Regions from separate parts of the Spirillospora sp. NPDC048824 genome, predicted to be linked through region 1. Evidence: predicted binding sites of a transcription regulator. Region 1 holds the regulator's gene; each other region holds the start of a gene.

Region 1 (3,269 bases):
GGCTGCCCCATCCCGATCGTGCACTGCGAGTCGTGCGGCGAGGTCCCCGTCCCGGACGAGCAGCTGCCCGTGACGCTGCCCGAAGGCCTGCGCGGCGCCGACCTGGCGCCCAAGGGCACCTCACCGCTGGCCGCCGCGTCCGACTGGGTCAACGTCGAATGCCCCAAGTGCGCCGGCCCCGCCAAACGCGACACCGACACCATGGACACGTTCGTCGACTCGTCCTGGTACTACTTCCGCTACTGCTCGCCCGGCTACGAGAACGGCCCGTTCGACGTCGAGCAGGTCCGCAAGTGGATGCCCGTCGACCAGTACACCGGCGGTGTCGAGCACGCCATCCTGCACCTGCTGTACAGCCGGTTCTTCACCAAGGTCCTGTACGACATGGGCATGATCGACTTCACCGAGCCGTTCCGCCGGCTGCTGAACCAGGGCCAGGTGATCAACCAGGGCAAGGCGATGTCCAAGACGCTGGGCAACGGCGTCGACCTGGGTGAGCAGATCGGCGAGTTCGGCGTGGACGTCGTCCGGCTGGCCATCCTGTTCTCCGGCCCGCCCGAGGACGACATCGACTGGGCGGACGTGTCACCGCACGGCATGTCCAAGTTCCTGTCCCGCGTCCACCGCATCGCCACCGAGGTCGCCTCCCCGCCCGGCGCCGACGTCGCGTCCGGCGACACGGCCCTGCGCCGCGTCACCGCCCGCACCATCGACGAGGCCACCACCCTGGTCGAGACGCAGCGGTTCAACGTCGCGATCGCCCGGATCATGGAACTGGTCACCGCGACCCGCAAGGCCATCGACTCGGGCCCCGGCGCGTCCGACCCCGCCGTCCGCGAGGCCGCCGAGACCATCGCGACGCTGCTGTCGCTGTTCGCCCCCTACACCGCCGACGAGGCATGGGAGCTGCTGGGACGCACCGCCCCGGTCATCCGCGCGGGCTGGCCGTCCGCCGACCCCGCGCTGCTGGTGGAGGAGACGGTCACCTGCGTCGTCCAGGTCGCCGGCAAGGTCCGCGACCGGCTGGAGGTCGCCCCCGGCATCGCCGACGAGGAACTGGAGCGGCTGGCCCTGGACTCCACCAGGGTTCGGGACGCCCTGGGCGGCGCCGAGATCGCCAAGATCATCGTCCGCGCCCCCAAGATCGTCAACATCGTCCCGAAGCGCTGACCGGGCACGGCACGCGAAGACGGCCGCCGGGTCCTTCCGGCGGCCGTCTCGGCGTGCGTCTCACATCGTGCGGTCTCACATCTTGCGGAGGACCGCCACGACACGTCCCAGCACCGAGGCCTCGTCGCCGGGGATCGGCTCGTAGGCGGGGTTCTGCGGCATCAGCCAGATGTGGCCGTCCCGGCGCTTGAAGGTCTTCACCGTCGCCTCGCCGTCGATCATGGCGGCCACGATGTCGCCCTGCTCGGCCACCGGCTGCTGCCGGACGACCACCCAGTCACCGTCCGCGATCGCGGCGTCGATCATCGAGTCACCGCTGACCTTCAGCAGGAAGTGGGTGCCCTCGCCGACCAGCTGCTTGGGGAGGGTGAACACGTCCTCCACGGCCTCCTCGGCCAGGATCGGCCCACCGGCGGCGATCCGCCCCACCAGCGGCACGTACGCGGGCGCGGGCCGCACCGAGGTCTGCTGGCCCCCGGCGGCCTCGTAGGCCTCCTCGTCCGTCCGCACCGGCGTCGAACCCGGCACGCGGACCTCCACGGCCCGCGGCCGGTTGGGGTCGCGGCGCAGGAAACCCTTGCGCTGAAGCGCCCGGAGCTGGTGCGACACGCTGGAGGTGCTGGTCAGACCCACGGCCTCGCCGATCTCGCGCATCGAAGGCGGGTACCCCCGGCGCTGCACCGAGTCGCGGATCACCTCCAGCACCATGCGCTGCCGTTGCGTCAGGCCCGTCTCGTCCATGGGCCCGTCGGGCAGCTCCCGGACCTTGCTCATCGCTCGTCGCCTCCCGGGCGCCTCGATCCGTCACTCCTTGTCATGGAACGCTATCGCGTCCCGGCCCGATGATCAAACAATTGTTCGAAGATGTGCTCGCTTTTTGTCGGCGCCCCCTGTAGAACATCGTACAGGCGTTCGATCGAAAATGCATTCGACGTCGAGGAGGGGAGAGATGTCGGGTTCACCCCACAGTGACCGGGTTCCGATCCGCCTAACCCGCCGCGGTCGCGCCGTCCTGGTCCTGTTCGCCGCCGCCGTCACGCTCGTCATCCTCTGGCTCACCGTCGGCACCGGCGCACTGGCCGGCGGCCGCGAAAGCCATCGCGGCCCGACCACCGCCGCCGAGACCGCCGCCGAGACCGTCGTCGTCGAACCCGGCGACACCCTCTGGGGCATCGCCTCCGACGCCGACCGGGGCACCGACCCCCGCGTCGTCGTCCAGCGCATCATCGACCTCAACGGCCTGGGCGGCGATCCCACCGTCCGGCCGGGCCAGGAGATCCGCCTCCCCGCCCGCTGATCTCCGGGGCCGAACACGGGCTCACCAGGGGGTCTGCCGCGGCGGAGTGTGCCGCCGGAGACGGTCTGTGACGACACGCCCGGGAGGAAATCCGGGAGGGCTCACGTGACCTGGGGGGACGCGCCGGATGTGGCGCGTGAGGCAGCGGATCAGGTTGCGAACGCCTGCGGTGAGCCGTACGGTTGACCACAACATCTAGTAGTCACACCGATGTACTTCACCTATATGTGGCGTTACTCGGAGGTGTGATGCGTTTCTGTCAGGGGAGGGATTGGACGTGCACTGCCCGTTCTGCCGCAACCCTGACACCAAAGTGATCGACAGCCGCTCCACCGACGACGGCGGCGCCATTCGGCGTCGCCGGTCGTGCGCGGAATGCGGCAAGCGATTCACGACGCAGGAGAATGTGCTCGTGATGGTGGCCAAGCGCAGCGGGGTCACCGAGCCGTTCTCGCGGGAAAAGATCATCGCCGGTGTGCGCAGGGCCTGCCAGGGCCGTCCGGTCGACGAGGATGCGCTCGCACAGCTGGGACAGCGGGTCGAAGAGGAGATCAGATCCTCCGGCTCCGCCGAAATCCCCTCGCACGAGATCGGCCTCGCGATCCTGGGGCCGCTCGGCGAACTCGATGAGGTCGCCTATCTGCGATTCGCCTCGGTCTACCGGAGCTTCGAGTCGCTGGACGACTTCGCCAAGGAGATCGAGACACTGCGGAAGGCCGGTTCCTCGGGGGAGCCCGGCCCGTCCCGGTAGGGGCGGGTTCCGGAAACACAAAGCAGCACAAGTAAGAGCGGCCTCCGCGCG
Region 2 (3,269 bases), on a different contig from region 1:
TGGCGATGTGCCGGGGCAGGCCGTCCAGGCGCTCGGCGATCCGGAACAGCACCTCCAGGCGTCCCGCCGCCAGGTTGCTCTGCCGCAGCTCGGGCAGGTCGTCCAGCGCCGCGCGGATCTGGTTCGCCCTGATCTGCGGGAACGCCTTGGCGATCGCGTCGATCTCCAGCGGCGGGAGCCCGACGGCGTTGCCGACGTCGCGGATCGCGCTGCGCGCCCGGTAGGTCTCCATCATCGACACGCACGCCGTGCTCTCCGCCCCGAACCGGTCGAACAGCGCCTCGTACGCCTCCAGCCTGCGGGCCGACTCCACGTCCAGGTCGATGTCGGGCAGGCCCTCGCGGCTGTCGGCGAGGAAGCGCTCCATCAGCAGGTCGTGCCGCAGCGGGTCGAGGTCGCCGATGCCGAGCAGGTGGTTGACCAGGCTGCCGGCGCCGGAGCCGCGGATCGCGCAGCGGATGCCGCGCGACCTGATCAGCGCGGCCGCGTCGGCGACCGTGAGGAAGTAGGACGCCAGCCCCTTGCGGGCGATGACGCCGAGTTCGTCGTCGAGCCGGGCCGCGGCCCGCCATGATCCGCCGAGCCCGCGCCGGGTCATTCCGGCGGCGCAGCGGGCGGCGAGCCGCGCGTACGGGTCGCCCGCCACGGCCGGCAGGTGGACGTCGTCCATGCCGAGGTCGCGGGCCGGGTCCAGGACGCAGCGTTCGGAGAGCCGGCGGGTGGCGGCCAGCAGCGCGTCCGCCTCGTCCGGGCCGCAGCTCAGTTCCGCGACGCGGCGCATCTCGGGGACCGACTTCAGGTAAGCGTGCCCGGTCCGGTCGTCGAGGTGCCGCCGGTCCAGCGGGACGAGGCGGCGCGTCACGTCCAGCACCTGCGCGACCGGGTGGTCGGCCGGCTCCAGGTAGCGGACGGCGTTGCCCAGTACGGCGGGGACCCCGGCCTCGCGGGCGAGCGCGAGCATCCGGGCCGCCCGGTGCCCCTCGCCCCGGTCGTGGTGGTCGACGATCTCGATGACGGTCTCGGCGGTGGCGCGCCACGCGTCGAGCAGCCGTGCCGCCGCGTCGGGCCGCCGTCCGGCGATGGCGCGGCCCACGTCCGACCACGGGCCGAGCAGCACGATGAGCCCCTCGGCGTGCGCGCCGACCATCTGCCGTGTGACCAGCGGGTTGCCGCGTTCGCCCGCCGCGTGCGCCGCCGTCACCAGCCGGCAGAGCGACCGCCACCCCGTCCGGCCCTCGGCGAGCACCACGATCCGTTCCTCGCCCGTGGAGGCGACCTTGAGGTCGGCGCCGACGACGGCCCCGATCCCCGCGTCGCGACATGACCGAACGTGACGGACCGCGCCGTACAGGCCGTCGCGGTCGGTCAGCGCGAGCGTCTCCATGCCGAGGCCCGCCGCGCGCTCGGCCAGCGCGGCGGGCGGCGCGACCCCGTACCGCAGCGAATATCCCGAAGCGACATGAATGTGCACGTCAGTCCCATACCCGGGAGAGCAGCCAGCTGTCAGCGGCCACGTCGAAACGCAGCTCGTAGACGCCGATCTCCCAGTCCGGGGTGGCCTCGACCCGCCAGAACTCCCGCTCACCGGTGGCCTCGCCGTCGGGCTGCTGCTCCCGCCACCAGTCACGGGTCGTGACCCAGTGCTCCAGCACCCGCCGGACGGTGTAGAGCCGGTCACGCCAGACGAACCGGATGGGACGTCCATCACTCACCCAGACGTCCACCGGGTCGCCGAACACGCGTGTCATCTGCCTCCCCCTCGCGCGCACCGCACGGGGGAAGAACATGCGGATATTCGAACAAACGTTCGCACCCGAGTCTAGAGACCCCGTGGAGGAGAGGGCAAGGCGGGGGCTACCCCAGCAGGTGGATCAGGCGGTCGGCCACGTCGGGGGCGTCGGCCACGCCGGCCATACCGCCCGGCCAGAGGTAGTACCAGCCGTCGCCGGACAGGCTCGCGACGACCATGATCTGGCGCCGGGTCCGCGGGCCCGTCACGCCCAGCAGGGACTCCTCGGGACCGGCGAGCCGCCACGAGAGCCCGCGCGCCTCGACCTCGTGCGCGAGCACCGCGAGGTGACGCCGGCGCTCCTCGGCGATCTCTCGCCCACCGACTACAGACACTTCAGCCGCCTCAGCATGGTCCGGACCGCCGGAACCACCTTGGGCGATCATCCGGCGACAACTGGTGACCGAACCTCAGCATGACCCTAAAACCGGGGCTGCGCAGGGAGAATCCGAAGAGTGGGACGGCTCTTTCACAATCCTCGGGGGATGGTCCTCCAGCGGCGGCGCGACGCACCCGGTGCGCGTGCGCCAATCGGCCGAGCCCGTCACTTCCGAATGCCGGAGTCCGGCGCGCATACGGAGGACGCGTCCGTGATAGAAGCCTCTGTGAGCCGGGCGTCCAGCGCCCGCGTCAAGCGGACAGAAGGAGCGAGCCGATGAGCGCCGTCCCCGCCGGCGACCCGTCAGGCCCCGCAGACGAGCGTGCTCCCGCGCGCGCTCTGGCCGGGCTCCGTGAACGCAAGAAGCAGCGGACGAGGTCCGCGCTCGTCGACGCGGCACTGGACCTGTTCCTCTCCCAGGGTTACGAGGCGACGACGATCGACGAGATCGTGGCGGCCGTGGACGTGTCACAGCGGACGTTCTTCCGCTACTTCGCCACCAAGGAGGACGTCGTCACGAGCTTCCTCGCCGAGCACGACGACGTCCTGCGGGAGGCGCTGGCGGCGCGTCCGCCGGGGGAACGGCCGTTCACCGCGCTGCTGGAGTCGCTGCGCGTGATGCTGCGGACGATCGCCGAGGGCGACCCGGCCGACGGCACCCGGTTCCGCCGCGTCCGGCAGGTGATCGAGGCGACGCCGTCGCTGATGGCGGCGCAGATGGCGCGTCACTCGGCGTCCGCGGAGACGCTCGCCGCCGAGATCGCGCGGCGCGAGGGCGTGGACGTCGAGAACGACCTGCGGCCGCGGATCGTCGTCGCGTTCTTCCTGGCGGCGGTCAAGGTCGCCTTCGAGGACTGCGCCCGGCGCGACATCTGGGACGCCGGGACGGTCGCCTCCCGCGTGGAGGAGGCCGTCGCGGTGGTCGCCCGGACGATGCGCGACTGGATCTGAACGTCCCGGCGGGAATGCCCGCCGGCGGCGGCGGGTTCCGATGACCAGCATCCGACTGCAGGAGGGCGACATGCGCGCGATCATCATCACCGAGACCGGCGGCCCCGAGGTCCTGGTGGCCGGGGAGCGCCCCGACCCGGAACCCGGCCC
Region 3 (3,269 bases), on a different contig from region 1:
GCGAGGGCGCCGTCCGCTGGGAGCCGCGCCGCGGCTTCCGGGTGCTGCCCATCACCGCGCAGGACGTCACCGACCTGTTCGCCGTGCAGGCGTACATCGCCGGTGAACTCGCCGCCCGCGCCGCCGTCGCCCTGGACGGCGCCGAGATCGAGCGCCTCCAGCGGGTCCAGGTCCGCCTGGAGGCCGCGGCCCGCGAACGCGACGCCGAGCAGGTCGACCGTCTCAACCACGAGATCCACCGGACGATCAACCGCTCGCCGGGGTCGTCCCGCATGGCGTCACTGCTCAACCTGACCGTCCACTACGTCCCGCTGGGCTTCTTCGGCACCATCGAGGGGTGGGCGGAGGCTTCGGCGCACGACCACTCCGCCGTCTTCGACGCCCTCCGCGCCCGTGACGCCGGCGCCGCCCGCGAGGCCATGGCCGAACACATCAGGCACATCGGCCGTCTCCTGATCGACCACCTGCAGTCGCACGGGGTCCTCAGCGAACCGGCCTCCGGCGACCGCCCCGTCCACGGTCCCTGACCGCACCGCCGGCACCACCGGGACGGGCGGCACCACCGGCCACGACGCGAGCCGGCACGCCCGCACGCGAGCGCGGCGGCGCGGCGGCGCGGCCGGGAGCGGGCGGGAGCGGGCGGGATCGCGCCGGCGGGGCCGGCTCGGGGGGTTGCGGCCGTCGCCGGCGCGATCGCCCAGGGCGCCGGAGGCCGGGGCCGCCGCCCTGTGGTGAGATCGGCGGGACGGTCGCCCCGGCCTCCGGCGGGGCCGGTCCCGGGGAGGTGGGACGGCCCGAGGAGCGGCTAGCTGGCTTCGGGCACGGGCAGCGTCGGCTGGCCGACGATGCCGAGGGTGTCTTCGACGAGGGTGACGAAGACGTCGGCGTCGTGCAGGAGTTCCTCGGCCTCACGCGGAGTGACCGCGCGCGGCAGGCCCGCCTCCGCCGCGGCGCGCTTGTCGGCGCCGGCGGCGAAGAAGGCGGCCCACTCGCGCAGTGCGGGCTCGGCCTCGGGCAGCAGCACCCAGACGCTGCGGGGACGCCCGCGGCGGTGGGTCTCCAGCGGTTCCTTGGACGCCAGCACCGCGGCGGCGGCGCGCAGCGCGGCCAGGTGGGCGCAGACGTAGCGGACGGCGGGCGAGGTGGCCTCGGCGGCCTCCGCGAGGCCCATGCGGGCGGCATGCAGCTGGCCGACCGCCGTGTGCGCCGGGCGCGGCGCGGGCAGCGGACGGTGCCGCGGGCTCGGTGGCGGGACGGACTGGGCGGCGGAGTGGACTCCGCGTGCGGTCATCGGTCCGGACATTTCTGCCTCCTTCCGGGGCTCGGGCCGGCCGGGCGGAGAGCTTCCCCTCACTCCGCCCGGCCGTCCGTCCCGCCGAAACACCGCGAACGGCGGGGACGTCGCCCTGGCGCGGGCCGCGAGTCCCGCACCACGTCGAACATAAGTTCGACGCATGACCAGTAAACCGCCCTGACGACGATTCGTCAACGTGTTCGAACGGGTGTCGCATCCCGCAGGTCAGCGGGCATGACGGCAGGAGAACAACGGGGTACGACGGTTCCGCGGCGGGACCTCAGCGAGGCCGCCTGACGTGCACGGGGACGTTGGTTCCGAGCAGGTCCGGGAAGTACTCGGCGATGTGCATCGGCATCCGGACGCAGCCGTGCGAGGCGGGGTCCCTGGGCACGCTCAGGGCGCCGTGGAAGGCGATGCCGCCGTTGAAGTAGACCGGGTTGTAGAGCCGTCCCAGGGGCGAGGTCTCCCAGCCGGAGAAGCGGCGTCCCGTCCGGAAGTCGCCCGTGCCGGTCGTGGCGTACCGGCACCCGCGGTCCTCGGTGCAGAAGAGCTCGCCCGAGCCCGACGAGACGTGCGTGATGAGGCGCGGCGTGCCGTCCTTGTAGACGACGAGGTACTGGCGCTTCAGATCCACGTCGACGCGGTCCTTCTCGCGCTTCTTGGCCACCGGGCGAGGTTCCTCGGGGTCGGCCAGGGCCTCCCGGAACGACTTGCCGAGCGTGCCCTTCTGCTTCATGCGGTTGACCGCCTGGAACGCCCAGACGGCCATCTGGGTGGACGGCCCGTACTTCCCGTCGATCTTGCCCGGGTCGTAGCGCAGCTGCTTGAGGCGGCGCTGAAGCTCCTCGACATCGGAGCCCTTCGCGCCCGGCTTCAACTCGCGGTGCGTGGGGGTCGGCGTGGGCGTCGGCGTGGCCGGCTTCGCGGCCGGTGAGGTCTTCGGCGGCGGCGGGGCCGCTTCGTCCGTCCCGCTGCAGCTCGCCAGGAGGACGGCCGCAATCGGCAGAACCGCGCTCTTCCGCATGCCCATCGGTCTTCCGCGCATGCGCTGAGCTTAAAGTGCTTCCCATGCACCCGAATGCCGAACGCGTCGCGAAGGCCCTGCTCGACCAGGGCGCGACGGGAGCCGTCGTCGAGCTGCCCGACTCCGCGCGGACGGCGCAGGCCGCCGCGGAGCAGCTGGGCTGCGAGGTGGGGGCCATCGCCAACAGCCTGCTGTTCGACGCCGACGGGGCGCCGCTGCTGGTGCTGACGAGCGGCGCGCACCGCGTCGACACGGCGAAGGTCGCGTCGCTGGTGGGGGCGGCGAAGGTGAAGAGGGCGTCGCCGGAGTTCGTCCGGGAGGCGACGGGGCAGCCGATCGGCGGCGTCGCGCCGCTGGGCCACCCCGCGCCGGTCCGGACGCTCGTGGACGTCTGGCTGGACAAGTACGAGCGGGTCTGGGCGGCCGGCGGGCACCCGCACACCGTCTTCCCCACGTCGTATGAGGAACTGCTGAGGATCACCGGGGGCACCCCGGCGGAAGTGGAGTGACGCGAGAATGAGTGACATGGAGCTCTGGCACAACCCGCGCTGCTCGAAGAGCCGGGCCGCGAAGGCGGCACTGGACGAGGCGGGCGTGGAGTACACCGAGCGCCGTTACCTGGACGAGCCGCCCACGGCGGACGAGTTCGACGCGGTGCTCACCCGGATCGGCGCCGAGCCGTGGGACGTGGCACGCCTGAACGAGCCGGTCGCCAAGGAACTCGGGCTGAAGGACCTCGAACGCGACCGGGCCCGGTGGATCGAGATCATGGTGGCGAACCCCGTGCTGATCCAGCGTCCGATCGTCCTGACCGGCGGGGCCGCCGTCGTGGCCCGTGACGACGCATCGGTGCGCAGGGCTCTCGACGGCCGGTGACACGGACGGCCGGAAAGGCCGCCGGCCGCGTCACCTGGGGCGCCGGCGATCGGCTCTGCGCTGCACCGCGGA

The links. The regulator LexA, encoded in region 1, represses DNA repair genes until DNA is damaged. The targets are predictions, from matches to a motif close to TCGAACANNTGTTCGA.
Region 2: ACGFIS_RS29770 (DUF6504 family protein) is a predicted target of LexA. The motif match lies at 1,796-1,811, and genes of this name have one in related genera.
Region 3: ACGFIS_RS08205 (SAV_6107 family HEPN domain-containing protein) is a predicted target of LexA. The motif match lies at 1,436-1,451, and genes of this name have one in related genera.

The regions. Positions count from the first base shown of each region.
Region 1 covers NZ_JBICUS010000008.1:373,305-376,573, reverse strand. Annotated here, with positions in the region: gene leuS (leucine--tRNA ligase) at 1-1,170, shown strand, start outside; gene lexA (transcriptional repressor LexA) at 1,246-1,944, opposite strand; gene ACGFIS_RS19035 (LysM peptidoglycan-binding domain-containing protein) at 2,120-2,467, shown strand; gene nrdR (transcriptional regulator NrdR) at 2,745-3,218, shown strand.
Region 2 covers NZ_JBICUS010000018.1:15,158-18,426, reverse strand. Annotated here, with positions in the region: gene ACGFIS_RS29775 (DNA polymerase III subunit alpha) at 1-1,471, opposite strand, end outside; gene ACGFIS_RS29770 (DUF6504 family protein) at 1,473-1,748, opposite strand; gene ACGFIS_RS29765 (hypothetical protein) at 1,855-2,124, opposite strand; gene ACGFIS_RS29760 (TetR family transcriptional regulator) at 2,445-3,119, shown strand; gene ACGFIS_RS29755 (quinone oxidoreductase family protein) at 3,190-3,269, shown strand, end outside.
Region 3 covers NZ_JBICUS010000003.1:388,402-391,670, forward strand. Annotated here, with positions in the region: gene ACGFIS_RS08200 (GntR family transcriptional regulator) at 1-527, shown strand, start outside; gene ACGFIS_RS08205 (SAV_6107 family HEPN domain-containing protein) at 806-1,303, opposite strand; gene ACGFIS_RS08210 (peptidoglycan-binding protein) at 1,575-2,342, opposite strand; gene ACGFIS_RS08215 (YbaK/EbsC family protein) at 2,366-2,830, shown strand; gene ACGFIS_RS08220 (arsenate reductase family protein) at 2,847-3,197, shown strand.